Regions from separate parts of the Paenibacillus sp. 2TAF8 genome, predicted to be linked through region 1. Evidence: riboswitches for the same ligand, from Rfam matches in the RefSeq annotation. Region 1 holds a riboswitch; each other region holds the start of a gene.
What was found. A riboswitch is a leader RNA that binds a small molecule or an ion and turns the genes downstream of it on or off. The one in region 1 is predicted to bind thiamine pyrophosphate.
Positions count from the first base shown of each region.

Region 2: another riboswitch for thiamine pyrophosphate. It lies ahead of thiM (hydroxyethylthiazole kinase); the one in region 1 lies ahead of AB4Z30_RS12905 (ABC transporter substrate-binding protein).
Region 3: another riboswitch for thiamine pyrophosphate. It lies ahead of AB4Z30_RS14550 (thiamine phosphate synthase); the one in region 1 lies ahead of AB4Z30_RS12905 (ABC transporter substrate-binding protein).

Region 1 covers NZ_JBFRFN010000007.1:130,217-140,594, reverse strand. Annotated here, with positions in the region: gene AB4Z30_RS12915 (hypothetical protein) at 307-486, shown strand; gene AB4Z30_RS12910 (hypothetical protein) at 830-1,315, opposite strand; TPP riboswitch at 1,621-1,733, shown strand; gene AB4Z30_RS12905 (ABC transporter substrate-binding protein) at 1,949-2,989, shown strand; gene AB4Z30_RS12900 (MTH1187 family thiamine-binding protein) at 3,460-3,750, shown strand; gene AB4Z30_RS12895 (ABC transporter permease) at 3,750-4,508, shown strand; gene AB4Z30_RS12890 (ABC transporter ATP-binding protein) at 4,561-5,592, shown strand; gene AB4Z30_RS12885 (TatD family hydrolase) at 5,693-6,502, shown strand; gene nfsA (oxygen-insensitive NADPH nitroreductase) at 6,749-7,492, opposite strand; gene AB4Z30_RS12875 (TetR family transcriptional regulator) at 7,485-8,081, opposite strand; gene AB4Z30_RS12870 (YhgE/Pip domain-containing protein) at 8,240-9,400, opposite strand; gene AB4Z30_RS12865 (heavy metal translocating P-type ATPase) at 9,717-10,378, opposite strand, start outside.
Region 2 covers NZ_JBFRFN010000029.1:668-10,538, reverse strand. Annotated here, with positions in the region: gene AB4Z30_RS26615 (response regulator transcription factor) at 1-472, opposite strand, end outside; gene AB4Z30_RS26610 (ATP-binding protein) at 465-1,946, opposite strand; gene AB4Z30_RS26605 (pectate lyase) at 2,268-2,936, opposite strand; gene AB4Z30_RS26600 (radical SAM/SPASM domain-containing protein) at 3,305-4,186, opposite strand; TPP riboswitch at 4,416-4,518, shown strand; gene thiM (hydroxyethylthiazole kinase) at 4,865-5,674, shown strand; gene thiD (bifunctional hydroxymethylpyrimidine kinase/phosphomethylpyrimidine kinase) at 5,674-6,486, shown strand; gene thiE (thiamine phosphate synthase) at 6,486-7,151, shown strand; gene AB4Z30_RS26580 (Lrp/AsnC family transcriptional regulator) at 7,571-8,026, shown strand; gene AB4Z30_RS26575 (MFS transporter) at 8,045-9,247, opposite strand; gene AB4Z30_RS26570 (MerR family transcriptional regulator) at 9,584-9,871, shown strand, end outside.
Region 3 covers NZ_JBFRFN010000008.1:217,335-227,712, reverse strand. Annotated here, with positions in the region: gene AB4Z30_RS14585 (pilus assembly protein CpaF) at 1-398, shown strand, start outside; gene AB4Z30_RS14580 (hypothetical protein) at 388-2,454, shown strand; gene AB4Z30_RS14575 (ABC transporter permease) at 2,518-3,003, shown strand; gene AB4Z30_RS14570 (hypothetical protein) at 3,020-3,418, shown strand; gene AB4Z30_RS14565 (hypothetical protein) at 3,415-3,966, shown strand; gene AB4Z30_RS14560 (hypothetical protein) at 3,953-4,975, shown strand; gene AB4Z30_RS14555 (ABC-F family ATP-binding cassette domain-containing protein) at 5,030-6,583, shown strand; TPP riboswitch at 6,623-6,732, shown strand; gene AB4Z30_RS14550 (thiamine phosphate synthase) at 6,974-7,657, shown strand; gene thiO (glycine oxidase ThiO) at 7,742-8,986, shown strand; gene thiS (sulfur carrier protein ThiS) at 8,983-9,186, shown strand; gene AB4Z30_RS14535 (thiazole synthase) at 9,270-10,037, shown strand; gene AB4Z30_RS14530 (ThiF family adenylyltransferase) at 10,034-10,378, shown strand, end outside.

The sequences.
Region 1 (10,378 bases):
AAAAATATAAATTAACAAGATTCAGAAATTAACGGAACGTATGTTCTTATTTTATTATAACTAACATCATTAATTATTACGCCTACGATATAGAGGTATTTGGAAGAAAAAAAGACGAAAATATAGAGTACTTACAATGAGGACAACAGAAGAAGAATGCTTGGGGATTTGAAAGAACGATAAAAAGACATTATGAGCTATCATTACGTCTTTGGAGAATTTCCGGAATTCACAGGAACCTTGCATTAGCTGCATATATCATAGTAAATATGCTAAATTATATCTACTGAAGGGAGCTGTGACTTTATGAATATGAAACCAAATAATCTAAATGGTTCCGAGGATGAAGCTACCAAACGAAGAGCAGAAGAAATGGCTCGTCAAGCTCAGGGAAGTTCTTTAAAGAGTGGTATAATAACGACTTTGGTTTTAGCAGTCGTCATTGTTGGTATTTTTTATGGTATAGCTTACTTTAGAACCAGCTAAAAAGATTATAAAAATAAAGTTTACATTAAAATAATTTCTGATTTTTCAGAATTAGAGTCTTTTAACTTATAACACACTCCCCACATTCCAGATGTACAGTAAATAGAAACCTGGAATGTATGGGGAGTTTTCTTATAAGATCCCTTTAACAATATTAGTGCAATCAAACTATCGCCTGAACGTCTATGCATGGGTTTTCGTAGTAAATAAGAATCTGATACGTTTAGTCGAACTCCCTTATTGCCCGGATATAACTATGAAGAGAAGCAAATTTAAAAAAACAATTTATTTTACTTAAAAACAAATCTAACTGTTCCTTCAGTTAGGTTATTTAAACGATTCGTTAAACGGACACCACCGCCGCTTGTCCTTTAAACAACTTGCCAAACACATAACGCACTAGCGGCCCGAGTACGATTAACTGATACGGCAAAGCCAGACTAAAGTTACGAGCAATCGTGTGAAGATACGCACTGAACACGGATACTCCATCTAACCGATCTACTGCATAGGCAGTAATGATACCATATAGAGACATGACCAAAACCATACCAATGACCATAAAAATTGACATGGTAACTACACCTTTGATTTTACTGGTTTTTGCAAATGGGATGGAAAACGCAATTCGTCTCGCTACGGGTCCTACGATGAACGACTCCACCAAAAATGCCAGGACAAAACAGATCAAAAATTGAAACAGCATCTGCATCACGGACATCTGACTTAACATCCCCGTATGCCAAAGATTGAAGGTCATCATTACTACGACCATTCCTGTACACATCATAAGTCCAAAAATCACTTGTTCTTTCTTGCTTACTGGCAATATACTCATCCTTTCTGTAACTTGGATCATTATAGACAATTGGAATCCCTTCACATAAGTGAACATTCTGTGAAAAATATTTTTAGTCCAACTTATGTAGGGTGTGTCTGAAAACGCTGAAGAAAGCAGACTTTGCCGGATTTCCGTTCCAAGCAAGGAAGTTTACCGCAGACGTGCCGGGGCACATCAAGGGGAAGCGACGTAGCAAGGGGCGAAAAAAGATACACTTCAGCAGGTTTCAAGATACGCCCTAGACACAATCCTGTCACTGGCCTATAATTACACCTAGTAATGCCCGTAACTTCATAGTTTCCCAGGGGAGTCGGAATTGGCCGGCTGAGAGTGTATCCCACCAAGATACTAACCCTTAGACCTGATCTGGATCATGCCAGCGTAGGAATCGGAGTATATTGCAACGGCACAGCCATAGGCTGAACGCCACTCTCTCACGCCTGCACGCGTCCCGGATTACGGGGCGCTTTTTTTGTTTTCTTTTGACATGCAGAAACAGAAAAATGACGTTATTCGGATAACCCGCAAGTATAAATTCGTCGATTTATGCAAAGGGATTGGATATGAAGCCAAGGAGTACCCCGTGCCATCCGGCCGGACATACCGAAGGAGAGAATCACAATGAAATGGCGCAAAACGATGGGAATGTTACTCATGTGTGTACTGTTGGTTACCGTGGCTGCATGTGGTGGCAAAGAAGCCGCTCCGGCTGAACAGAACGGTACGACCAGTTCGGAGAAAACGAATGAGAACAGCGGTGCTGCACCGAAAGATGTGAAGGTTGTGCTCGACTGGACTCCAAATACGAATCATACTGGTCTGTATGCCGCAGTGGATCAGGGTTTTTATAAAGCAGCAGGTCTCAACGTCGAGATTGTACAGCCAGGTGCTGGTGGAGCAGATACGATGGTTGCCTCAGGTGAGGTACCGTTTGGCGTCAGTTATCAGGAAAGTGTCACTCAGGCGCGTACGCAGGACGTTCCGCTTGTGTCGATTGCCGCAGTTATTCAGCATAATACGTCCGGTTTTGCAGCGCCGATGGATCGCAAGATCAAATCGCCTAAAGATTTTGAAGGTAAGACGTATGGCGGTTGGGGTTCCCCAGTAGAAGAAGCGGTGATGCAATCCATTATGGAGGGCGAAGGTGCTGACGTATCCAAAGTCAAAAACATTAACATGGGCGATGCAGACTTCTTCACAGCTGTGAAACGGGACATCGACTTTGCGTGGATTTTCTATGCCTGGACGGGAATTGAGGCGGAATTACGCGGAGAACCGATTGACATGTTGTATGTGAAAGATTATGCCAAAGCGCTGGACTACTACACCCCTGTCCTCGTAACCAACGAACAGACGATTCAGAAAGACCCTGAACTGGTGAAAGCTTTCCTAAAGGCCACTTCTGAAGGGTATCAATATGCCATTGACCACCCTGAAGAAGCAGCGAACATTCTGATCAAAGCCGTGCCTGATCTGGACAAGGAATTAGTACTGGCAAGCCAAAAATGGCTCAGCCCGAAATACCAAGATGATGCACCACGCTGGGGCGAACAAAAGGAAGAGGTGTGGAAGAACTACACCGACTGGATGTTCAGCAAGAAATTGCTGGATAAAGAGATCGATGTAACGAAAGTCTACACGAACGAATTTTTACCACAGTAATACGTAGCATTATCATCATTAATGTAAAATGAAATTTGATATTTTCACGTTTGAATGAAGAGGACACGGACAACTTGAAGAAGCGAAGCGATCGCTTATAAAATTCACCGAGTTTCCCCTTTCTACATCAGTTGAACTACTCGTTTACACATTAACGGAGAGGACAGAAAAAACCTGAAAAAGCGGAGCTAAAAGCTTTCTGAAAGAAAGCTAGCATCGGAAGCATACGCTTCGCCTTTATCACCGGATTTTCCCCTTTGGAAAAGGAATCAAAAAATCTGGGGATAACAGCGATTGGAAGGTTATTCTGTCATCGGAGTGTCTGTGTAAACTTTCTTTAGTTAAATTTATATAGAATGGTTCAAAAAGCTTGAAGATTACAGCAATCGGGAAGTTACTCTGGCATCGAAGTGGCACGTGTAACGATCAACTTTTCATTTTACTCACACTCGAAAGGAGAATTTTCTCTTATGGCAAGTACATTACTCAGCATACAGGTGATTCCCAAAACGCCAAACGGCGAGAACTCCTATCCTTACGTAGACCGCGCCATCGAAGTCATTCAACAATCCGGCCTGAAATATCAGGTCAACGCACTCGACACCACGATGGAGGGCGAATTGGATGAACTGCTGGAGGTTGTCCGCAAAATGCACGAAGTGCTTGTGGAAGCCGGCAGCCCAAGCATCATCTCCCAGATCAAAATCGCACATAGTCCAGACGGATTCAGCATGGATACACTGACGGAGAAATATCGCTAATGTCTACCTATTTCAAAAGTGTATGGCCGCCCCTCGTGGCGGTTATTCTCTTTATTGCGATATGGCAGGGGGCCGTCTCCCTGTTCCATATTGAGAAATGGATGCTGCCTGCGCCGTCCGATATCGCCCACGAAGCAGCTTCTCAGGCTGAACGTCTCGGCATGCATGCTGCCGCAACGATCCAATTAACCCTTATCGGATTCGTTGCCGGAACAATGGTAGGCCTGCTAATTGCGATGGTGCTGCATCTGATTCCTTTTCTCAAATCAGCCTTGTACCCATTACTCATTCTTAGTCAAAATATCCCAACCATTGCACTCGCACCACTCCTGCTGATCTGGTTCGGCTTTGGCCTGCTGCCCAAGCTAATCACGATTATCCTAGTCTGCTTCTTCCCAGTGGCGGTTGCGGCCATGGATGGACTAACACGCACCGATGCGGCGATGATGAACTATATGCGTATGGCAGGAGCGAAGCGCCATCATATTTTTTGGAAACTGGAGCTGCCCCATGCTCTGCCATCCTTATTTTCCGGCGTCAAAATTGCTGCCACCTACAGCGTAATGGGAGCCATCATTGCCGAGTGGATCGGAGCGGATAAAGGTATCGGTTATTATATGATGCTACAGAAGTCGGCTTACCGTACGGATCGCCTTTTTGTTGCCATTATGATTATTGTGGCGCTTAGTCTTCTGCTCTTCCTGCTCATTGCGCTGTTAGAGAAGCTACTTGTGCGCTGGCGCCCACAGAAGCGGTAGTTTTCTGCATATCAGAGGTTAACGTAATATGGACATTAGGATGTGATTCCCTATGAAAAGATACCCGAATGAACCTGTGCAATCCGCACAAGTTAGAAACACACCACCCGGAGATGACGACGCAGCTTACATAACTGCTCAGTCTTCAATAGCGGAATCCGAACCACCGGCAGTACCTTCTTCCGTTTCCACATTGACGCACAGTGAAGCGACCGATGCGGCTCTAAGCCTGGATCACAATAAAACGAACGGTTTGGGTTACGCCCCTGTTTCACCTGCGCTGGACATCATTGATGTACATGTGTCCTTTAAAGAACGACGGCGTAAGCTGCCTGTACTGAATGGTTTGTCCCTGACCGTGGAAAAAGGGGAGTTCGTCGCCATCGTAGGCCCTTCTGGCTGTGGCAAAAGCACCCTGTTCCATATCATCGGCGGTTTGCTGAAGCCGCAGGATGGCGAGGTATTCATGAACGGTAAGCGGGTTACCGGACAACGTGGACATATCAGCTACATGCCGCAGCAGCCCGCCCTTTTCCCATGGCGAACCATTGAGGAGAATGTGATGCTGGCTGGCGAAGTTGCTTCAGCAGCGGCTTTCGCTGCTCCAGGCGTTCAGCCTGCTCCACGTGCCGAAGCCCTCGCTGAGGCACGACAGTGGCTCGGCAGTGTTGGCCTTGCCGGATTCGAGCGGGCTTACCCTCATCAGCTGTCAGGCGGGATGCAGCAGCGTGCCGCTTTCCTGCGTGCACTACTCAGCCCGCAGGAGCTGATGCTGCTCGATGAGCCATTTAGTGCGCTCGATGCCCTGACGCGGAGCGACATGCAGCGCTGGTTGCTCGATATCTGGGAACAGAATCGCCGCTCGGTGCTGTTCATCACCCATAATATCGAGGAAGCGCTGTTGCTCTCGGATCGTGTCTATGTGTTATCGAACCGGCCTGCAGCCGTGCTGCACGAGGTTGAGGTTCCTTTTGACCGCCCGAGACGAGATGAGATTGCAGAAGAACCTGCCTTTCTTGAACGCAAACGACAGATTGCCCAGTGGATGAAAGAAGAACAGCAGAAGACCCGCCTATCTCGATAGCGCGGGTTTTTAGTTATATTTTTCCTGATTTGGGTGATCCAATACATTAAATAGAACGTTACATCATATAAATACCTAGGAAATAAGGAGGAACTCCCTCATGCATTCCCGAACGTTTGCACCGCTGATCGATGCCCATATCCATTTGGATCAATATACTCCCGAGGAACAGCAGGCGATGCTGACCAGCTTCAGGTCACAGGAGATCGAGGCCATGATTGCAGTCTCCATGAATCTGGCTTCCGCTCAGTCCAATCTGGAACTGGCCAAACAGCATCCGCACTATATCTACCCGGCGTTTGGCTATCATCCCGAACAACCGCTGCCATCCCTCGCCGATCAGGAGCAGTTTTTTCACTGGATCGAAGAACACATTGGACATGCCATTGCTATTGGGGAAGTAGGCTTGCCCTATTACAGCCGTGAAGAAGCACAGCGAACAGGCCTGAGCTTTGACCAGAGCGGATATATTGATCTGCTGGAGCAATTCATCATCCTCGCCAAGAAACACCATAAACCTGTTGTGTTGCATGCCGTGTACGAAGATGCTGATATAGCCTGCAATCTGCTGGAGAAACATCAATATGCACATGCCCACTTTCACTGGTTCAAAGGATCAAAACAAACGATTCAGCGTATGGCAAACAACGGATATTATATCTCCTTCACACCGGATATTCTATACGAAACGGAGATTCGTGAGCTTGCCCGGCAATATCCGGCGGAACAAGTGATGGCAGAAACAGATGGGCCTTGGCCCTTCGAGGGGCCGTTTCAGGGACGGATGACACACCCGGTGATGACACGTCAGGTGATTCAGGCTTGGTGCGAGATTACCGGTATGGGAACCGAGCGGGCAACACGGCTTTTTTACCGAAATACCAAACGTTTCTATCATCTCCCAGATTAAGCGAAGGAGAATTAAAGCGACTTCGAACAAGGATATACGCATGCAAAAAGCCAGTCGGACTCACGATTGAACGGCACTCTGTTAGCCAAACGTTGGTAATACCCAACTGACTTTGGGTGGCTGTTCAATCCTGTCCTACTGGCTTTTAAACCAACTTTTGAATCTGCTCTTGATCTACATCATTCATCCTGTTTGCGAATTGTACAGATGGTGCAATTCACAACGTATACAATGGCGAATTACGCACTAGCGCTTCAGAAACCCTCTGCGTTCCAGAAATGCTCTCACTTGCATACGAGCAGGCTCGGTAAGACGTTTCGCCATGAGTTCAGACCATGGAGTTTTGCGCTCACCGTGGGTACGTTCTTTCAGGTATTCTGTCGTGGTCACATCATACTCTTGAACACCTTCCAGAGTTTGTTCTGGTTGGTAGCGGTTATGATGTAATACAGCTTTTAGCGGCAGACGTGGGCGAATGCCCGTTTCCTGATCTGCAACCCCGATGCACATGCCATATACCGGATAAACGCCATCCGGTAATTCAAGTAATTCTGCTACTTCTTCAATACGAGTGCGAAGTCCACCGATATACACAATACCGAAACCGAGCGATTCGGCAGCAAGAGCGGCATTCTGAGAGGCCAATGCAGCATCAATCGTAGCAACCATAAAATTTTCGGTGGAGTCTGCATAAGACTCCTTCTCCGGAAGATGACGCTTCGCCGCATCTTTCAGTCGGTACAGGTCAGCACACCATACGAGAAAGACCGGACATTCATTGACGTAAGCCTGCCCCCCGGCGAGTTCAGCTAGTTTGGCTTTCTGTTCCTGATCTGTCACAGCGATAATCGAATAGGCCTGTACGTTGCTTGAAGAGGATGCCATCTGTCCCGCCGCTACTATAGCAGCGAGTTGCTCCTCACTGACTGGATCTGGCTTGAATTTGCGTACGGAGCGGTGTTTCATCATCAGTTCAATCGTTTCATTCATGGCTGTTCACTCCCAATCCTCGAAGTACAAACTCCACCGTCTGTTCGGCAAGTTCCTCTGTATTCATATCCTGATAATCAAAACCAAATCTTGAGTGCTTGGCCCGCTTGTGTGCAAGTGCTACCCCCATGACCTGAAGCATGGCATAGGATGCGGATTCAATCCGGAACACTCCCTGATCTTTACCTTGCTGCAGATACTCTCTCACTTTATTCCAGACCGGGTCCAGATACTGAAACACTGTTGCAGTCCGGTTGGTACGCAGTGTAATTTCCAGCTGCACAATGTCGCTCATCTCGCGATCCGTCATCGTAAACTTCACGACTTCACCAACAATTCGGCGAATACCTTCGACCGGGGACATCGATTCCGCAGCCAGCATACGCAGGATATGTTCGGGAAAAAAATGCTCAAATAACGCATCGAACACCTTCTCTTTACCGCCAAAATGATAAGACACCAGCGACACATTCGCTCCCGCCTCATCACAGATTTGACGAACACTCGTCCCATCATACCCTTGTAGTGCAAAAAGTTTCTTGGCTGCAAGCAATATCCTCGTTTTGATATCCAAATCCGGTTCCGTCATTTGTTTCTCTCCTCTTATCCGTTCATGTCAGTTGCTTCAGCCTTTTACCCAGACTGTAGCCCTCACTTCATCCCGTCTATTATATTACACCAAACACCCCGATGAAAATCACCGGGGTGCTTGGTTCAAACGTTGCAGCTTCATGATGCCTGCGTATATTAGCTGTTTGCCGGAGCTGGGCTTGGCATGCCAGCCGGTTTGCGTCCTTTTTTGAGCAGTGTCACCGCAAGGGACAGCGCAACAGCTACGAGCAATACAACAACGATGGAACCTGCGGCAGATTGCACACCTGGGCCACCTAGTTGAACGCTTAGAATACCCTGAACCGCATAAGTTGCAGGCAAGTAATGACCGATTCCGCTGTAGAAGCTGTTCAACAATTCGCGCGGCACCATCGCACCGGATGATACCAGTTGCAAGGACAGCGAGATGATGTTAAACAGGCTTCCAGCCGGCCCAAAGCAGATCAGGAAGAACTGGGAGAAGAACATAAATGTACACAGGAACAGTGCCTGGAACAACCAGAAGGCCACGAATCCTTGTGCAATCTGCCCACCCAGCGCCACGATCAGAGAAGATCCCAGCAAGGAAACAATCAGAGCAGAGCCTACATTAATGATGACCCGAGCACCGAATAATGTCAGGCGGGAATACATCGAAGACAACATCCCCATAGCTACCTGAAGATTCATACCCATAATCATGGCACCAACGTAAGATGCAAGCACCATCATCATCGGCACCATCTGATTGTTCATGCCGTTCACCGGATTAATCGATGTCGTTTTGCCTTCGACACGGTTGGTCAGGTTCGCAGCGGCCTGAGCTGCTTGATCCGCTGGAGCACCGGAAGCGGTCAGAACGGTCTGTACCCCTTGCGCGGAAGCTTGTTTGTTCATGGTGTTGGTCACGCTCTGTGACACACCTTGCATCATGCTTTTGATCGTTACCGGATTGGCTTCATTAATCGTATATTTGATCTCGGCTGTAGCGCCAGCCGTTTGAAGGGATTGATTAAATCCTGCTGGAATGTCCAGCACCATATGCACTTGATGATGATTCAATTGATCCAGTGCTTCAGAGGCACTCAGGTTAGCCACGGTATGGAAAGGCAATGTTTCTGCCAATCGATCCGCAATCCCTTTGGAGAGTTCACCATCCTCATTCACAATAGCTACGGTTAATTCTTTCGTCCGGTCGTTCACGCCGGAATATGCGGTCATCCAGATCACGCTAAAAATAACCTGGAACATCAGTGCAGTAACAATACCAATAATCACTGGTGGTTTTTTAAACAATGTACGTAGAGCTTGCAGCATATAATTGAGTTCCTCCATTTTAAAAAAAATAATTTAAATTTGATTTAAACACTCGTTTGAATCAAACAATCGTTTAAATTTTAAAGGTATATGTCTATATTGTCAATATACTTTCGTAACATTCAGAAAATTTATCCAAGTTTTCATGAATGAAGCTGGATTTATTTTCATAGAAGCCTATCCCACAATTGACTTATGACCCCTTTTGCACAAAAAAATACACGGTTCGCCGTGAAGCGAGCCGCGCATTTCCATGGATCATTGAGCCATCTGTCGCCCAGCTTTTCTATTCTTCCACATAAACGGATCTCTTTTTTTATGACTTGGTTCGAGTCAGCTTCATCCGCTGCAAACGCAGGGCGTTCAGTACAACGGATACCGAGCTAAATGCCATTGCAGCACCTGCCAACCATGGAGCCAGAAACCCTACTGCCGCAATCGGTATGCCGATCACATTGTAGCCGAGCGCCCAGAACAGGTTCTGTTTGATATTGCCCATCGTGCGGCGGCTCATCTCAATAGCATCTGCAATGCTGTTCAAGTCGCCGCGCATCAATGTAATATCTGCCGCTTCCATCGCTACGTCCGTTCCGGTTCCAATCGCCATGCCGATATCAGCAGTAGCCAGTGCCGGAGCATCGTTGATACCATCTCCGACCATAGCTACCTTCAGGCCGCTCTCCTGCAATTTTTTCACTTCTGCGGCTTTGCCTTCAGGGAGAACTTCTGCCAGAACGCTGCGGATTCCCGCTTGCTCCGCTACCGCGCGGGCTGTCCGTTCATTATCTCCTGTAATCATAATGACATCGATCCCCATAGCCTGAAGTCGTCCGATGGCTTCGCGCGAGGTATCCTTGATCGTATCCGCCACCGCAATAATGCCTGCCCACTGACCCTGAACAGCAACCAGCATCGCGGTACGCCCCTGTTCCTCCAAAGCGTTCATCTGTTGTATGCTTTCCTCAGGTACATCTACGT
Region 2 (9,871 bases), on a different contig from region 1:
TGATACCCACCTCTTCTCCGTTCATGAATACACGGCGTGATCCCTTGTCGATGTGAAGTCCGCGAATGTGGATCTCATCCTGTTCGGCAGGTTTGCTCTTGCCGAGCAATCTCTCATACCGGGTCAAGTGAGCCTTGGCTCTTGCTACCAGTTCGCTTGGGCTGAACGGCTTCGTAATAAAATCATCGACACCGAGATTAAACGTGCGGATTTTATCGATCTCCTCTTTTTTCGCGGAAACAACAAGGATCGGTACTTCCTTCTGCTCACGAATGAGTCTGCATAATTCAAAGCCGTCCATACCAGGAAGCATCAAATCTACGATGACTAGTCGATAGTTCTCGTCCAGAGCACGGCGCAAACCTTCATCCCCGTTATGACACATCTCTACCGTAAATCCGTGGAGTTCGAAATAGTCCCGCTCCAGTTCGGCAATGGTCGTCTCATCCTCAATGATCAGAATATCAGTCATGGCTTTCCCCCCTTTCTTCCATGAGGCGTTTCAATTGAATATGGATGCTTGTGCCTTCACCCAGCTTGCTTTCCGCCCAGATTAGACCATCATGTCCAGCTACAATCTGGTGGGCAATAGCCAGCCCAAGACCGCTTCCGCCCGTAGACGAGTTACGTGACTGCTCGGCTCGGTAGAAACGCTCAAATATATGAGGCAGATCTTCCTCTGATATGCCTTTCCCATTATCCTCGAATGTAATGGTATTCCACTCCTGATCGGCTTCAAGAATAATGCGGAGTCGTTTGTCGTCATCATTCATGTATTTCAGTGCATTCTCTACGATGTTAACCACTGTGCGTTGCAATTTATCAAGATCAACAGCAGACACTACGGCGCCTGATGCTCGGTTATGCCATTCGAGTGATACGCCCTTATCCTCCAGATCATATCGCAATTCCTCAATGCTATCCTCTATAAAATCAACCAGATCTATCGGATTGAATACAAAGGGTTCCTGGTTCAAATCCAGTTTGGAGTACAAGAACAATTCATCTACCAGTTTATCCATGCTAACGGCTTTGGAATGAATGATGTTGACGTAAGTGTCCATTTTCTCCGGTGTATTCGCTACCCCATCCCGAATGCCCTCAATGTATCCCTTTATGTTAGTAATCGGCGTGCGAAGATCATGCGAGATGTTGGAGATCAGCTCTCTGCGGTTAATCTCATCTTGCTGCCTTAGCTCATTGGATCGTTGCAACTGATTCCGCATACTCTCAAATGCCTCACTAAGCTGTCCTACTTCATCATTGGAGGAAGGCTCAAGCTTGAAAGACAAATTACCGTTTTTGATCTGTTCGGCCGAACTTCGCAGCTGATGTAACGGTTGAATGAAACTGCGTGTGATCCAGCGGAACAAAAGTAGGTTAGCGATGATCAGGACACCAATCAACAGGAGAGACATCACAGGTAACAGCTTGCGCGTCAGTTCTGCAAAGGGGCTTCTCTCCCGAATAACAAAGATGCTGCCTCGTTCTCCATCTGAATATTGGAAATCAAACTTGGCGTACGCATAGAAACGCTCACCGATATTAAACGTACTTCGGATCTGGTTGTTGTTTAGATCATATTCAGGCAGCGCCTGTGCCAGTCCGGGTTGGTGGAACGTCCGTGATTCAAAGATCGGATGATCCTCACGTCTGACGTAGAGCCCGGATTTCTCGGCTCGAAGCTTCATATCAAAGTCACGGAGCAATACCTTGTCCTGCAGCTCGTCCGGATTACTTTTCGCCATAAACTTCATCTCTTGAAAGATCGTCTCTCCCTGTTCCGTCAGTGGATTGATCTGATAATGTACTTTGTATATATCCCGAAAACTTTGCAAATCCCCCGTTGCCGCAATAGTATACAGACTTGCTGTAAGCAAAATAAACAGGAGACTGATAACAAGCATACCTGTAAACGAAAGTAGCATTTTGATGCGAATTGACATAGGTATCCCCTCTTAACCATGCGATTGGTACAGTTAGTGCACATGTTATCACAAGATGCTTCCTATTGCCCATATGCAAATCATATTGGCTACATGTTGTCGTATGGCTATGAGCATAAAAAAACAGGGTGAAGCAGATATCCTCTGCTTCACCCTGTATGGTGCATATGACTTAATTATATAAGCCACATGCGTATTAAAATGATGAATAGTTAAACCCTTGAATGATTAGATTCGTGACTTTAGCGACTATTCTACGACAGTTACATCCACGTTAATGCATCCACTCCACATGGTTTGGAGCATTTCGCTCAGTGTAGTTTAATACTGCGTATTACCGGACTGGCTCGTTTTACCCGAAGCAAATCCTTTGAATAGTGTTGGCACTTTGGAATAACGTGTATTCGTAATTTTGCCTTGGGAGCTACTGCTGTCTGTACGCATAATGGCATCTTTTACGTTCGAGATATTGGAATTATCAAGAGTCATGTTGACAGTGAATGTTGTGCCTCCATTTTGCCGCACCAGCTTGCCGATATCATCGGCACGGAAGTTTTTAATGTTAATTGTGCCTGCCGCATTGATCTGGAACACCTTATCGTACGCTTTGTATGCTGCACCACCTGTAATGTTCACCGTTCCTGATGATTTCAGCGTCAACGCGTCCTCGCCTACATCCTGCCATACAACATTGGAGATATTACAGTTTCCATAACAATGCACACCGTCTGCCGCTGGCGCACCAATGATGACATTTTTCAGTGTAGCGCCTGCTTCCAGCCGGAAGACCGGCTTCTGATTCTCTGCTTGAGAACCGTCACCCAAAGTGGACGGATTGGCAACAAAGGTTTTCCCCTGTCCATCATACGTCGTGCCCTTAGGTACAACAATTGTTGAGTTTACAACCGTTGGTGCAGCCGCAACGGGCATAACACCAAATATGGAAGCGACCAGACCGGCGGACAACAACAGCGTTAACATTTTTTTCATCATGAACATCCTCCCTTAATTATGAGTGATTTCGTCTCCAAGCACGCTGGCTTGTCCAAAAGAACCGCAGAAGAGAACACCGCTCGGAACCTGTCTTCATCCTACAAAAAAAGAGAGATTACAGGAATAATCATGAGATCAGATTTACATTTTTTAGCATAAATTCAGATGGTAATGCCTTGTTATTTGAATATCGTATTTTTGATATGTACCGATATTAACTCGTGATATGCTGCTTTTACCGTCCCATTTCATCAAAAAAGCCCCTATAGTCTGATGAAGACATTAGGGGCTTAAGGAACCTTAATCTATATCTCAAAAAACAAGTCCTGCTTTGTTACTATTTTTCCTACGATACTCCAACCTTCTCAAGCTCCTGCTCCGAACCGCTGACGGTATCCGCATTTGCGGCAAAGTTCTTCCACGGCTTCCCGTTTGGAAAAACCGTACACCAGATTGTTTGCACGCTCTCCATCCACAATGTCGGAAAAAGACTTCTCATGGATGTTCCCAAGGTTGATGACACCTTCTCCATCCAGACAGCATGGAACCACGGTTCCATCGACAAGCACAGCTGCCTGACTGCGCAGTGCATGGCAAAACCCTTTGCCATCATCTTCAGGTGCATCCAGACTTGGCCACTGGAATTCATGATCCTGATTCAGATATACGTTGGGTGCAATTTTCACACCGCTACCTGGAAGGACTTTTTCCTCAATCCGGAAGTCGAGATTAAATTCCCGTTCCAGCACCTCAAGCGTCTCCCGATTTCGATTCATCTGAGCATTGGTGAAGTTATCCTGTGTCAGATTCCATAATCGGAACGAGACAATGACATTGTGTTTCACCGCTTCACGCACAAAAGACAAAATGTTACGTAAGTATCCGTCACGATCCGTAGAACCTTCATGACCGTCAAAGCTGTGCAACGAAAAATTCATCTGTCTCAGGGCAGGTTTACCTAATAATTTATGCTGTGTCTTCGGCAGCAGCGTACCGTTGGTCGTAATGTTAACTTTAAATCCCTTGGCATGAGCCATATCCAGCAGCAAGTCAATTTTGGGATGAAGGAGCGGTTCTCCTTTGACGTGCAAGTAGATATGTTTCGTATGTGGTTTGATCTGATCCAATATATTATTAAAGACTTCAGGGTCGATGAATCCTTTGGCTCGCTTCGTTTGCGGGCAAAAACTGCATGCCAGATTACAGATGCTTGTAATTTCAATATATACTTTCTTGAACGTTTTCAACTCAGGGTCCCCATTCTGCCGGGAGGAACAACAGTCCTGCCCTCATTCGTAGTACGGCCATATGAGCCAATCCCCATTATATCGGGTTAACGAGCCTAGGTAAATCGTAATCAGAGGATCCCTACAAAAGTCCAGTATATTTTCACCATAATTTCAAGACACACATCCCCTCCCTATTTACATTAAGCCAAGTTGGATATATGCTGAGGACATAACTGCATATCTTTTACATTTGCACTGGGGGAGCCTTGCGGCTGAGACGAATACGACGATTCGGACCCTTTGAACCTGATCTGGATTATACCAGCGGAGGGAAGTGGAGCGGCTTTTATTGGCAGTGGATGATTTCTATCCTTGATGGGATCAACCTCAATTAAAACGTATAGCTCTGCTCATTTCTCCGGAAATGGGCGGGGCTTTTTTGTTTTTTGGCGATGTGGTAGTTGTGTGCTGGTTGCTTGGTGACCGAGACACTTGCCGTTCAAAATATAAATTTCGAAACAAGGAAAATTCCTCTTCCGAGTATGGATTCAAATGTTCCGAATATACAATCTCTGTCATCCCGTGAGAAGAAAGCAGTTATTTGGAGCATGATGCAAAATGCTCTTCTTGTCGATATCTGGGTGTTATTCACTCTCATCACCATCAAGATCATTCGAAATCAAGGAGGAAATGACGATGTCTTATCTGGAACGTGTACGATCACTCAATCCTTTGGTTCATAATATTACCAATCTTGTGGTTGCCCCTTTTACGGCAAATGGTCTGCTTGCCCTCGGAGCCTCACCGTTTATGGCCTATGCTCACGAAGAAGTCGCTGACGTCGCTCGAATGGCTGGCGCGGTGGTTCTGAACATCGGCACATTGGATAAAAAGGTCGTTCAAGCGATACGTCTAGCCGGACAATCGGCTAATGCACATCATGTGCCTGTTGTACTTGATCCTGTCGGTGCAGGAGCCACAACATATCGCACGGATACAGTACAGATGCTGGTTCGTGAGCTTCGCCTTACGGTATTGCGAGGCAATGTCGCCGAAGTCGCTCATGTCATTGGTGTACCATGGAATATCAAAGGTGTAGATGCCGGGGCTGGCGAGGGAGACCGAATAGGCATTGCCGAGCGGGCAGCGCAACAGCTTGACTGTATTGTTGTCATTACAGGCCAGTACGATATTATTACAGACGGATATCATACTTTCCTCACAAGCAACGGACATGCATTACTCACCCAGGTTACCGGGGCAGGCTGTCTGCTCAGCTCGGTCATTGGTGCTTTTACTGCGATTGCCGAGCCGGGGCGCGACTTGCTGAACAGTGTGGTGGAGGCTGTCTCAACCTATGGTATAGCCGCTGAACAGGCTGCAGCACGAACGGCTCATCAGGGGCCGGGCAGCTTCCAGATTGAATTGTTAAATCAACTGGCGCAGGTCACACCTTCACTGTTCTCGGAGCATGCACAAATCCGTCAGATTCGTGGAGGTGTGTGATGAATATTGCTCAAGCGTTAACGATTGCCGGGTCTGATAACGGCGGCGGTGCAGGAATTCAGGCGGACCTCAAAACCTTTCAGGAACTTGGTGTATACGGCATGACGGTCATTACTGCAATCGCCGCGCAGAACACAACAGGGGTTCAAGGCGTGTTTCCGATTGATTTCGATGGTATTGCCCAGCAACTTGATTCAACGGGAGCCGACTTTCAGCCGCGTGCCATTAAAACAGGTATGTTATATAGTGCCGAGATTATTCGTCTTGTTGCGGCAAAATGTAAGCAGTACGGCTGGTCTAATCTGGTGATTGATCCCGTGATGGTTGCCAAAGGCGGTGCGCCTCTGCTTCAGCAGGAGGCTGTGCAAGCACTCATTCAGGATCTGCTCCCTCATGCCTTGCTTATCACACCTAACATCCCGGAAGCCGAACTGCTAATCGGGAAATCAATCCGGAACCTGAGCGAGCGTGAGGAAGCCGCCAAGCAATTGGTGCAGATGGGTTCAACGTATGCCTTGATCAAGGGAGGACATGATACGGGAAGCGGTATGGTTGTCGATGTCCTGTATGACGGGCATTCCTTTCAATATTTGAAGAATCTTCGAGTAATGACACGTCATACCCACGGAACCGGCTGCACGTTCTCTGCTGCCATTACGGCGGAATTGGCGAAAGGTTCCCCTATTCTGGCTGCCGTTACGACCGCGCGAGCATTCATTCAGGCAGCCATAGAAGATGAGCTGGGAATCGGGGCCGGGCACGGGCCAACGAATCACTTTGCGTACCAGCGCAGACAGCGAGGTGAACGCTGATGCGTAGATGGGATACGGAAGCGGTGCGCCGCGCGCTGCAGTTGTATTTGGTGATGGGCAGCGTCAATACGACGCGTGACCCGGTGGAGGTGCTCCGCCAGGCGATTACTGGCGGCATCACGCTGTTCCAGTTCCGCGAGAAGGGAACTGGTGCCCTTGCAGGCGAAGCCCGCTTAGCGCTTGCGCTGCGGCTTCGCGAGGTGTGCAGCCAGCACGGGATACCGTTCATCGTGAACGATGATGTGGAGCTGGCTGTGGCCGTAGAGGCCGACGGTGTGCACGTCGGCCAGGACGATGCGGACGCGGCGCTGGTACGCGCCCGCATCGGCGAAGGGCGGATGCTTGGCGTATCCGCCCACTCCGCCCTTGAAGCCCGCCGTGCGGTGCAGGCGGGCGCAGACTATCTTGGCGTCGGGCCGATGTACCCGACGCGCTCCAAAGCGGATGCCCACGCTGTGCTGGGCCCCGCAGGGGTTGCGGAACTGCGCGCCGCAGGCATCGCAGTTCCGGTAGTTGGTATCGGCGGCATTACGCCCGATACCGCGGCCGCCGTGATGGCGGCTGGAGCCGACGGCGTAGCCGTCATCTCCGCCATCGCGGGTGCGGCCGATATGCACGCAGCTACTGCACAGCTCGCTGCGATCACCCGCAGGGAGCAGGCATAGCCATGCTCCCCGCCCGCTATGCAAAGGATGCAGCCACTTGCTCTGCATCCCTTGCATTCTTATTTTATTCTTCGCATTCTTTAGCTCCTTTGACTCCTTCTGCAACCTATACATCCTCCTGCATCCTTTTTCAGCCTTATCCTTCCGCAGCATTTACATCTTTTATTTTCCTTATCCTTCCACGACCTATGCATCCTGTTGCACCTGTTACATCCTTCTTCATCCTTTATATCCTTTCACCTTTCTCCCCTTGCATCACGCACATAACCATTTCATCCCCTCCCTTCCATCCCGAACATATTTAATATATAAATCATTTCTGTTATAAAGCTTCACATTTACAAAACATTATCTTTTAATTACTATGAATATAAAACTATATTGGCGAAATAACCTATACAATAAAAGGGAGTGAATTTATGGATCAGATCGATAGAAACATCTTGTTTCATATGGAAAACCAAGCCAGATTGTCTATGACCGAATTAGGAAAATTGGTGGGACTTTCACAGCCAGCCGTCACAGAACGTGTAAAACGACTGGAGGAAAGTGGAGTTATTGAAGGGTATCGCACCATCCTTAATCCGCAAAAATTAGGAAAACAAAGTACATCCTATCTCCTATTTCAAACTAGAGAATGCACTGCTTTCCTTGATTTCTGCCGTGTTTCGCCCGAAGTTGTAGAATGTTATCGCGTCAGTGGAGAACACAATTATTTATTAAAAATCATGACAGATTCTATCGCAGACTTAGAGGCATTCGGAAATCGATGTGACAAATACGGAACCTATACTACACTTATCGCAATGTCCTCGCCTATTGCATCCAAAAACCTAATTGAAGAACCCCAGTTCCTGATCTCTAAGGAATCCTAACCGTTCATCTTTTCTAATTTAGATATCGCCATTTGAAGGTGAACTAGGAAATCCGTGTTTTTTAGAGCACAACGTAATAAGAAGAGCAATAAACAACAATAGCACCAATGAACCCGGCAGGAATCTAGCCCCGATCCAATGAAGCATAATAGCACCAACCATACCTCCCGCGCCGATCCCTAGATTCCATGCCGTTACCAACATCGATTGGGCAATATCGGCACTGCGGCCTCCTGCATGTGCAATAGCTGTTTGGAGTAACGTTGCCGCTCCCCCAAAGGTCAATCCCCATGCAATCACTCCTGTAATGATAACAGCCGGCTGATTGCTCCAGATTCCCATCGCCGCTGAGGCAAAAGCAAATATCGCAATACTTAATAGAACCAGTATCCTTAAGTAACGATCAATCAGCAGCCCAATAATCCAAATGCCCATCACTGAAGTTACGCCAAATAGGAGCAAAATCAGATCAACTCTATGGGCCAGTGCTGTATTTGCCAGAAAAGGAGAAATGTAAGTATACAAAATATTGTGAGCTAGCACCCAGGCAAGCACCACAAGTAAAATAGGCCGGATTCCAGGAAGAAACAGGATTTTATGCAGTGAGAGTTGGTTCTGCTTGACCTCGCCTTCATAATCTGGAACTTTCCAGAACACCCATACGATAAGCGCGAGCGTCAATATGGATATCGTTCCGAAGATTAAACGCCAGCCTACATACGTCCCCAAAAAAGTACCGATCGGAACACCAAGCGCTAATGCCAAAGGTGTACCTGCCATAGCAACAGCTATGGCTTTTCCTTTTAATGACTCGGGCACCATGCGACGTGCATATCCCGCGGTCATTCCCCATAACACCCCCGCTGCTACTCCTGCACAAAAACGTGCAATTAACGTTATAACATATACCGAAGATAAAGCAGTTACCGTGTTAAATAGAAGAAAGCCTATAATACATAACAGCAAAAGAGGTCTACGCCTCCACCCGCGTGTTGCCACAGTCAGCGGAATTGCAGCTGCCAGAGAGCCTGCAGCATACAGCGTAACAAGTTGTCCGGCTTTTGCCTGCGTTATGCCAAGACCAATGGCAATCTGGGGGAGTAGTCCAGCAGGCAGGCTTTCAGTAAGTATGCAGATAAATCCAGCCATAGCTAACGCCAGTAGAGCCGCCCATGGAAGACTTTGTTTTTGGGCATATGTATCATTTTTAATGGAATACATCTCGTTTGAAATCACAATGAAATCCCCTTTATTCTGTATTTTGGATAGCTAGAATGTACACTTACTATCTTTAATAAGCTTACAGAAATGAGTAGGGGTTTTGCATACAGCATTAAAGGTACTTAAGCTTGTTAACGAAGAAAAACCTTATTTTTCACAAGCTTTGCTTTGAATTTCAATGATCCTCCTTTTTCACCCATGTATGATTAAATTGGCTTTACCTTAACGTAAAATATTCATTCACCTTGCCTGCCTTCCCCCTTCCTCACATAATTAACTTATTGACTCTCACGTAACGTGACATTGTACAATTCATGGTGTAAGGAGGTTTCACCCATGGCCATGAAAGTAAAAGAAGTCTCCGAACTTGCTTCGATCAGTGTGCGCACACTGCATCACTATGACGAGATCGGGCTGCTTGTTCCAGATGAGATCACTCCTGCCGGATATCGAATGTATTCGGATGCCAATCTGGAACGACTTCAGCAGATTTTATTTTTCAAAGAACTCGGTTTCTCGCTGAAAGAAATCAAAACCATTTTAGATGACCCCGCCTTTGATGCGGAGGAAGCACTGCATATGCATAAGCTCATTTTGCTGGAGAAACGCCAGCGTCTGGATCAA
Region 3 (10,378 bases), on a different contig from region 1:
CCCTGTTTACACATCACGCCAAAACATTTCGTGACCTGGTGTTTTCACTCCGGAACTCATTGCTCAAAACAGGCATGTTCCAGCACGAGCATATCGCCGAAGAACAGGTTGTCAGTGTCATTAACTTTGATGTCCATATGAAAAAAGATGCAGAGGGTCGCAGATATATTGAGCGAATCACCGAATGTATCCCCCATTTCCGCGAAGCAGTGGACGTTGAAGAGAGGGCGGGGTTCACATTTAGAAATGTAGTGGAGTATCACCAAGGGAAATATGTGGCTACTGCTCCAATCTCCGCTGCGAGCATTTCGGATATGCAGGAACAAATGACGCTACCGGATGCCGAGAAATTCAGGCAGTTTATTGGACAACACTGGGGTGAAAGCTATGAGCATTAAATGGCTTTTGTTATTTGTAGTCGGCATTTGTGCAATTGGTTTAGCCACGACGTTAATTATTCTTCATACAGTGCGGCGAAGAGAATCTGTCTCATCATACGCTGCCGCGAATGTCGCCCACATTCAAGGTAATAAGCACAGAAATTGGGGATCGTTCTTATTGCAAGCGTATCAAGTTGGTATGAAGGTGCCCTTCCTTTCGGTGTATATCTTACAGGTACAAAAAAGAATATCCTACCGCTATGCCAAGGATGAACCAGCGCTTCGCAGAGTAACAATGAATGTTGTTCTGATCATTATGGGCGGGTATGGAAGTATCAGTGTTGCGCTGTTTTGGTTGCAGCCTGGCCTCACTTTTATCATTCTAGCCATCCTTTGTGCTGTCGTAGTAAACAGTCTTGTGCTGGATATGTGCTTGAGTCGTATGGAGAAAAAACTTCTGATGCAAATGCTTGATCTTTTTGCAGATGTAAGACATCGGTATCACCAACATGGAATGGTTGAGGAAGCACTGTATGAAGCATCCGAGGCGGGGGCAGGAGAAGCAGCCGTGCAAGTCAGACTGATCTATGAAGCACTAACTTCTCCCGATCCGAATGAGGCACTTGAGCGTTATTATGAAGTGGCACCGAACCGTTTTCTCAAAGGTTTTGCTGGTGTTTCTTATATGGTAATGGAGTTTGGAGATAAGGACAAGGAGCAGGGGTCTATTTATCTTCAAGGATTGGGTAATCTGACTAAGGAGATACATCTTGAAATTTTGAGACGTGATCGGCTTGATTATCTGTTGCAGGGATTAAACGTGATTGCGCTTGCACCTGTTCTGTTTACAGGGCCAATTGAACGTTGGGCTCGAGTCAGTTTCCCGACAATGGATGAGTTTTATCGTAGCAAGCTTGGTTTCGTCACCAAAATATCCATCTACGTGATCATCATTGTTGCCTATTTGCTGTTACAACGTCTTCAGCAATATGATGAAACGCGCTATCGCTCTGGACAGAAGCAATCCGGACTGGATCGGTTTCTGTACAAACAAATCTTTTTACGGAAAATGGCTATGCTTTTTGCTCCCAGACCCGGAACTGCCTCGTACAACCAGACGATCAGATTAATGAGAGAGAGTAATGCCGAGTTAAAATACGAATGGCTGGCTATTCGCAGATTCTTGTTGTTCACAAGTTGTGTGGTTCTTAGTATAGGATTGACTCTTATGTTGCATCAAGTCGAGCGTAATCACATATTGTACGATCCAATTAGGGATGACCGTATGTTTGGTGCGATGTCCGAGGCAGATTTGAAAGTAGCCAGAGAGCAGACGGCGCTTGACGAAACGGTTATGGCGTATGTTGAAATGCAGCGCGGAGCCACATACGAGGATATCTCCAATGCACTGTTACAGCTTGCGCCAGTCCAACTTGACCATGATACACAGACTGCAACAATTCAGCGGATTATGTCGAAGTTAAAGGCGTATAACAACCAGTATATGCGATGGTGGGAAATTGTTTTGTCACTATTCATGGGTATAGGCGGCTACTATTTGCCGATCTGGCTCATGTTGTTCCAACGTAAAATGCGAAACTTGGATATGCGGCATGAAATCTATCAATTCCAGACGGTGATTTCGATTTTGCGTGAGATGGATCGTATGTCTGTGGAGGAGATTGTGGAATGGCTCAATCGATTCGCTGTTATTTTTAAAAGGCCACTGCAAAAGTGTCTACTTCACTTCGAACATGGTCCTGAGCAAGCTCTTGAACAATTAAAAGCGGAAGTGGGCTTACCTGAATTTCAACGTTTAATTGATAAACTTCAACTTGCTTTAGGTAAAATATCCATTCGGGAAGCTTTTGATGATTTGGAAAGCATGATGGCGTTTTATTTTGAACAGCGCAAACAAGAGTACAGCAAAATGATTGATATCAAGGCAGGCTGGGGAAGAACGATCGGTTTCACACCTATGTACGCTCTGATCTTCCTTTATCTCGTAATTCCGCTGGTTGGTATGAGTTTCATGCAAATGAACATGTATTATGAACAAATTCAAAAACTGTAGTGTTTGGCTTTTAGAAACATCTGAACATAAAATCAAACATTTCACTCTAGGAGGGCATTTCATATGAATAATGCATCAAGTGCTTTAAAGGTGGCAGCAGGAATATTTTTGACCATTGCTTTGATTACGATTGTGGTGTTGTTATTTATTTCGGCTCAGGAGGCAACGAAAACAGCCCAGAATAACTTTGCAGATATTCAAACAGAATTGTCTCAGGCAGCATTTACCGTGTATGACGGAACAACCATCAGTGGTTCACAAGTGACCAATGCTTTACGTAAATACGCGGACAAAGATCAATTTGGTATCCAGGTCATTACGGGAAAAAATAAAAGCGGACAATGGTACGGCAATCAGCTCAACATCTCTCAGGATCTGAATAATGCTGACTATGGGTCTGTGATTGCCCCTGATGACAAGGTGGGGAGCATCAATCAGACGATGAGTGAAAAAGACAATCAATACGTTAATCCTAGCGGCAAATTCAAGGCCATTATCGTTAAAGACAGATCCAATGTGGTTAGAGGTCTGATCTTCCAGCAATCCTGACTGGAGCTGGTAGAACATGTCGCGGAACACACAGCATCTGATGCTGTTCTGTACAGCGGTTGTCCTTTTTGTGACAGCCTGCTTGTACGGGCAGTGGAACATCCGTTTTTTAAACGAGGCCTTGAACGACAGGGTGAAAACAAATGTGGCCATGGAAGGCAGAGTACACACGACACTTCAGACGAGCGGAATGGTCAGTTATACAGGAGCTGAGGTTTTGCATACTGTGCGGCAAATGACAGGTACAGGAGTTCAAGTGGAGGTGGACGGTCATGCGTATATAATTGATCCACTTCTAGATCCATCAGCGATAATTCCGGTTGAACTAAAGGGGAAATATCGACCTGAATATAACCGAAGTGCACTCGGAGAATTGTTAAAGCTTTCTTTTTGGAAGGAGGTAGAGATACAGTGATCAATGCAGCATCCAAGTTGTTTGCGGTATTGCTTGCCGTTCTTCTGCTCTATGTGTATCCTGCGGCAGAGACCGCCGAACGTCAGGATGATATTGCGCGCTTGACAGCGACTCAGAGTGTCACACGATTTGTGGATGCTGTCCGCACTAAGGGATATATCTCACCTCGAATGCTGATGGAATTCCAAGAGCAGTTAGCACAAACCGGAAACAACTATGATATTTCCATGGAACATTTACATAAAAAATATGTTCCTCACTATACAGATCCGATAATTCAAAACAGCTTCACGGGTACATATGAGGTTGTTTACGATGCGTACTACTTGTCCCAGATTCAGGAGCGTTTATTTCCATTGTCTAGTACATTGTCAATCGGTGATCCGGGGCGCAGATATACACTAATCATGGGTGATTTCTTCACCGTCAGTCTTAAAAGCACCAATCGTACCCCTTCTATGATGATAAGGGAGTGGTTACAAGGCACAGCCCAGGCTTCTGCGGTTTTTGCTTCGTATGGAGGCATGGTATTGAATGAAGATTACTGAGCTTTCCATTGTTTTTGTACTCATATTCTTTCCTCTCTTTTACATTCTAACGTTCCATACGCATGATGCGCAAAAGGCCAGTGAACTGTCTTATCGCTACCAAACGGCACTTCAAACCGCAGTGATGGATGCTGGTGCAGTTATGCACCAGAATGAAAAACAAGATGCTGAAGCAGGTTATGATTCTGCCAAGTTCGTGAAGGCGGATAAGGAGCTGGCTTTGTTTACCTTTACTCAAACGATGGCATTAAACATGGGCATACAGGATGACAAGGTGGCTATCCAACATATGTTTGATTACATCCCTGCGATCGTTATTCTGGATTACGACGGTTATTATATTTTTGCTAAGGAATCCGAGATGACAGGCACGATGGAAGCATCTTTCATACAGGTGTGGAGTCCGAAAAAACCATATACATATTCAGATTCGGAAGGCAACAGCATTAATTTCACACTTGATGGTTATGTACATGCTTATGATGCCAGGGCACGGAAATGGATCGAAGGATTTCAGCATGAGTTGGCCACGAGTTCAACAATTGCACTGCTTCAGGATTCAATACTTTTTGAACAGGTACGGCGCACCCACATCGTGACTCGTGTTCAGGACGAGCTGGCAGGTGTAATTAATCGCCATAATGAGTTCGCAAGAAAGAATGGGGTGTCTTATTTGTTTACGATGCCCTTAATCTCGCAAGAAGATTGGTACAATTCGATCAATGATACAGGTATCATGGCTTTTATACAGGGCATTGCTGCAGGGAGTCAGAAGATTAACAATTATGCGATTGGCGGAGGCAGACTAGTCAAAAAAACAGCAGTTGTTGGCGGAGTTGATCCCGCAACAGGGATTAAATATCATTATCCTGCCACCTGTAACCCCGGTTTTCGTGCTGAAGAGGTATTCACGACTGCAAAGCAGGCAGCGGCCAGGGGTTACTTTGAATATGATTGCTCTGCCCATTTTTCATTACTTTCAGAAAAGACTGAACCTGTGCTAGAATAGGGGTTTGAAACGATAACTAAAAGTAATGTAAATAGATAGGAGCAGTCTCATCTTATGAGTTTATTGTCAGTAGAGAACGTCAGTCACAATTTTGGAGACCGTACGTTGTTTAAAAATGTTTCTTTTCGTCTACTAGCCGGAGAACGAGTTGGTCTGGTTGGAGCTAACGGTGCCGGAAAATCAACCCTCATGAATATCCTGACTGGAAAATTGCTTAAGGATAGCGGTAAAGTGGAGTGGACCCCTAAGGTCCGTTACGGTTATCTTGATCAACACACGAAGTTAACACCAGGCAAAACGATTCGTGATGTACTCAAAGATGCTTTTCTCCCATTGCTGGAACTGGAAAAGGAAATGATGGCGATCACGGATCAGATGGCTGATGCCGATCCAGAGAAGCTGGAACAGTTGCTTGAAGATATGGGCGAGATTCAGGAACAGCTGGAACAGGGCGATTTTTATCTGATCGATGTGAAAGTGGAAGAAATGGCAAATGGTCTGGGATTAAATGCCATCGGCCTTGATCGGGATGTTGCAGCTCTTAGTGGTGGACAACGCACGAAGGTACTTCTCGCGAAGTTATTATTGGAAAAACCTACTGCCCTTTTATTGGATGAGCCGACCAACTATCTGGATGTAGAGCATATTGAGTGGCTAACACGCTATTTGAAAGACTATCCTTATGCTTTTCTGCTGATCTCTCATGATACGGAGTTCATGAATGAAGTTGTTAATGTTATCTATCATTTGGAGTTTGCCAAATTGACTCGGTACGCTGCAAACTATGATAAATTCCTGGAGATGGCAGATATGCAGAAAGCACAGCATATTGATGCCTACGAGAAACAACAGGAATACATCAAAAAGCAGGAAGATTTCATTCAACGCAACAAAGCTCGAGCTTCGACCTCTGGTAGAGCGAAAAGCCGGGAAAAACAACTCGGAAAGGTCGAGCGAATTGATCGACCGGACGAAGCCGCAAAACCAACATTCAAGTTCAAGGATGCGCGCGCGAGTAGTAAAACTGTTTTTGAAGGTATCGACTTTGAAATTGGTTATACGTATCCGCTATTACCCAAGATGACGATGACGATTGAACGTGGAGAAAAGATTGCGATTGTGGGATGTAACGGGGTAGGTAAATCAACACTTCTCAAAACAATTTTGGGTAAAATTGCGCCGATCAGCGGTAAAACATTCCTTGGAGATTACTTGGAGACAGCTTACTTCGAGCAGGAAGTGAGAGCGGGAAATATTACACCGATCGATGATGTATGGAACGAGTTTTCACATTTGACACAGAATGAAGTGCGAGGTCATCTTGCACGCTGTGGGCTTAAAAATGAGCATATCACTCGTCCTCTTAACATGCTGAGTGGAGGAGAGCAGGCTAAAGTGCGATTATGTAAGTTGCTGATGCGTGAAAGCAACTGGGTTCTGTTTGACGAACCGACGAACCATCTGGATGTAACAGCAAAGGCTGAACTGCAGCGTGCGTTGCAGGAATACAAGGGAACCGTTTTACTTGTATCTCACGAACCGGATTTTTATGAAGGCTGGGTCACCAAAACGTGGAATGTAGAAGAGTGGTCTGAAAAAGCACAATGACAAAAAAAACCGGTTGTGGTAATATAGGCTACAACTTCATATGAACACTAGGGGGGCCGCACGATGCGGCTGAGATGGAAGAATGCGATTCCGGACCCTTCGCACCTGATCTGGATCATACCAGCGTAGGGAAGTGGCGCGTTTCAGCGAAAAAGGTAGTAAATGATTCTTCAATGTAAAGATGGGATCTTTACTACATCGTGATGCAGGCATCTCAATACATGAGCAGACAGTTATAGGGTTACCGATTAAACTGTTTACCAGGTATTCGTCGAATGTTTGTTATTGAACTGAACCTTTTTTAATACGCAGCCACTCCCTACGGGAGTGGCTTTTTTTGATTTTATTTTCGTTACGCCGCTCCCAAGTCTGAAAGGAGGGAAAACGAGATTGCATCCTACGGTGACTGAGCATGAAGAGAACGAATTAAATGAATGCTCAAAAAGCCATCCCTGTTTTGAGTTACATGTGATATCTACGAATCAGAGGGAACAGGTAGCTATGTTAAAGGCAGCCAAAGAGATATGGCCTTATGTGCAATACATTCACATCCGCGAAAGGCAGCTTTCGCAGCAGGAATGCTTCAACTGGGCGAAGTTGATGGTAGAGTCGGGTGTTCCAGCCTCCCGCATTGTGATCAACGGTGCGAATCTGTTTTCGTCAGGCGATTTTTATCGCGGGGCACATTGGAGCCAAGATATGCTGCAAAAAGCGAAAGTAACGGTAACGCAGAAAAACAAGCATAACCCGCGGCTTCGGTTAGGAATATCCGTGCATTCCTTACACGAAGCAAAAATTGCAGAAGAGTATGGCGCAGATTATCTTTTTTTCGGGCATGTATACCCAAGTGCAAGCAAACCGGATATAACACCAAGGGGATTAGAAGCATTAACCGAAGTATGCTCGGGTGTGAAAGTACCTGTTATAGCAATCGGTGGGATTCAGACGAATAACATTCAGGCCGTCATATCTGCGGGAGCCAGGGGTGCCGCTGTGATCTCAGGTGTATTACAACAAAAAAATCCTGCCCATGCTGCTGCTCTTTTAAAACAGGCTATGGAAGCGGTAAAGTGAATGCTTCTCAATCAAAATAATGTGAATGATCTCAAGTAAGCGGTATCTGAATGTTGCTTAATATGCAATGAAGGAGATGAAAAAATGAATCAGAGCGGAATGAGTCAACATGAGGGAACTGTCGCCCCATCGAATGATGAACATAAGTTTGCAACAATGTCCATATCCTCCACTTCAACAGAATCACAGGGAGCTTGGCATTCAGAAACGATCATTGTGGGCGGAGGGGTTATAGGCTGTGCGATTGCTTTTGAGCTGGCATCGAGAGGCCAGGAAGTACTTCTTGTTGAGCAATCCCAGATTGCCAGCGGGGCCTCCAGCGCAGCTGCCGGCATGCTTGCAGCAGATAGTGAAGCTTTTGCACATCCACTCATGGTAAAAGCCGCGTATGATAGCAGAGAATTGTTGCATAAGCACAAAGAGCAAATATCTGCTCTGACAGGTATAGACTTTGGATTGAGACGCAGTGGCTTTATCACACCGTTTCGATCATACAGTGATTTAAATCAATACAAGAACAAATGGAAAGGTTCTTCGGGCGCAGAGCAGTTTTGGTGGGACCGTCCCACGGTGCAACGAGAAGCGGAATGGCTAAACAGGGAAACATATGGCGCTTATTACAGACCACTGGAGAGTGAAGCGCTGCCTGTGTCGTTGACTAGAGCTTATGCGAGGTCTGCTCAGATGATGGGTGCACGGATATGGGAAGGAGTGCAGGATGTGCGTCTGGTCGTGAACAACGATGGAGTCCGAGGGGTTGCCACTGCCAAGGGTGAAATATCTTGCAAACATGTTATCGTGGCTGCTGGTTTGCATGGAGGGGAACTAATGTATCAAGTAGGTGAGACCTTGCCTACAAGACCAGTGAAAGGTGAAATTATGGCCATCCGTTTTCCACAAGATCAAGCGGTATACAGACCTGATCGCACTATATATGCAGAAGATGTCTACATCGTTCCAAAAGTAAATGGCGAGGTGTGGATTGGAGCAACCAGTTTGCCAGGAAGAAAAGATCACAGCGTATCTGCAAATAGTGTGCAACGATTACTTGGTGCGGCAAGTTATTGGGTTCCGGGAATCAAGGGGGCAGACTTTGTACGGGCATGGGCGGGAGTAAGACCAGCCACCCCGGATGGGTTGCCGTATATAGGAAAATGTGAAAACATTGCTGGCTTGTACACAGCATATGGCCATTTTCGCAATGGAATATTACTTAGTGCAATAACTAGTCAATGGATTGCTGACATGCTGGAGGGCAAAAGTGCGCAAGAGATCGGAATTGAAGCATTCTCGCCAGATCGATTGAAGAGAAAGGGTGTTATGTTGTGAACATTATCGTGAATGGCCAAAAGATGCAGGTTGACGACGGGGTAAATCGTGTCGACAAATTACTGCAATCATTCAACCTGCAAGTGAAAACGGTAGTGGTTGAATTGAATCGCAATATTTTGACCAAAGACCACCATGAAACAACTATGTTAAGAGAAGGCGATCGGATTGAGATTGTTCATTTTGTCGGAGGTGGCTAAGCGAAGTAATACTCAGGCGATGGTTGAAAACTATGGAATAGTAGTTGAAGGTGAAAACGTATTGAATACTAGGAGGTCATAGGGTGTTAACTATTGGAAAATACTCGTTTGAATCAAGGTTGTTGCTTGGAACAGGCAAGTTCAGCGATTTGGAAGTCCAGAGCCAAGCTGTGGAAGCCTCAGGAACGGAAGTGCTAACCTTCGCAGTACGTCGTCTGAATCTGGAGGAGACGGGCAAACAGCACTTTTTGGATACGTTGGATTTAAGCAAATATACGCTGCTTCCCAATACTGCAGGTGCTTCAACTGCTGGGGAAGCTGTAAGAATTGCAGAGCTTGCGCGAGCTTCGGGGCTTTGTGATATGATAAAAGTCGAAGTTATCGGAGACGGAGTCACGTTACTCCCTGATCCGATTGAAACGTACAACGCTTGCAGCATTTTGCTTGAAAAAGGATTCACCGTGCTCCCCTATATCTCGGACGACGTCATTTTAGCTAAACGGCTCCAGTTGCTGGGCGTACATGCAGTCATGCCAGGAGCTTCTCCGATCGGTGCAGGTAGAGGGATCATCAATCCGTATAATCTGGAAATCATCATCGAACAGGCTGTAGTGCCTGTTATCGTAGATGCAGGTTTGCGATCACCAAAAGATGCAGCTTATGCCATGGAACTCGGGGCGGATGGCGTTCTGCTTAATACGGCTGTATCTGGATCGGGTGATCCTGTTAACATGGCAAAAGCTATGCGACTTGGGGTTGAAGCCGGTAGACTGGCTTACGAATCAGGCATGATTCCAATGAAGCGTTATGCTGCAGCAAGCAGTCCGGTGGAAGGAATGGTTCATACATGACAGATCAGTTACATCACGCAGAGCAGGTGGATCGCTATTCCAGACAGGAACGATATGCGCCACTCGGTAGAGAAGGTCAAGCAAGATTAAAAAATAGCAAAGTTCTCATTATAGGAGCTGGAGCACTCGGAACGGGTATTGCAGAAACGCTGGTTCGTTCCGGTGTTGGACAGATTACCATCGTAGACCGAGACTATGTCGAATGGAGCAACCTGCAGCGGCAACAGCTTTACGTGGAGCAGGATGCCATTGATCGTATGCCAAAAGCGATGGCGGCGCTCAAACGCTTAACAGCCATTAATTCAACAGTCCGCATCGATGCCAAAGTGATGGATGTGCGA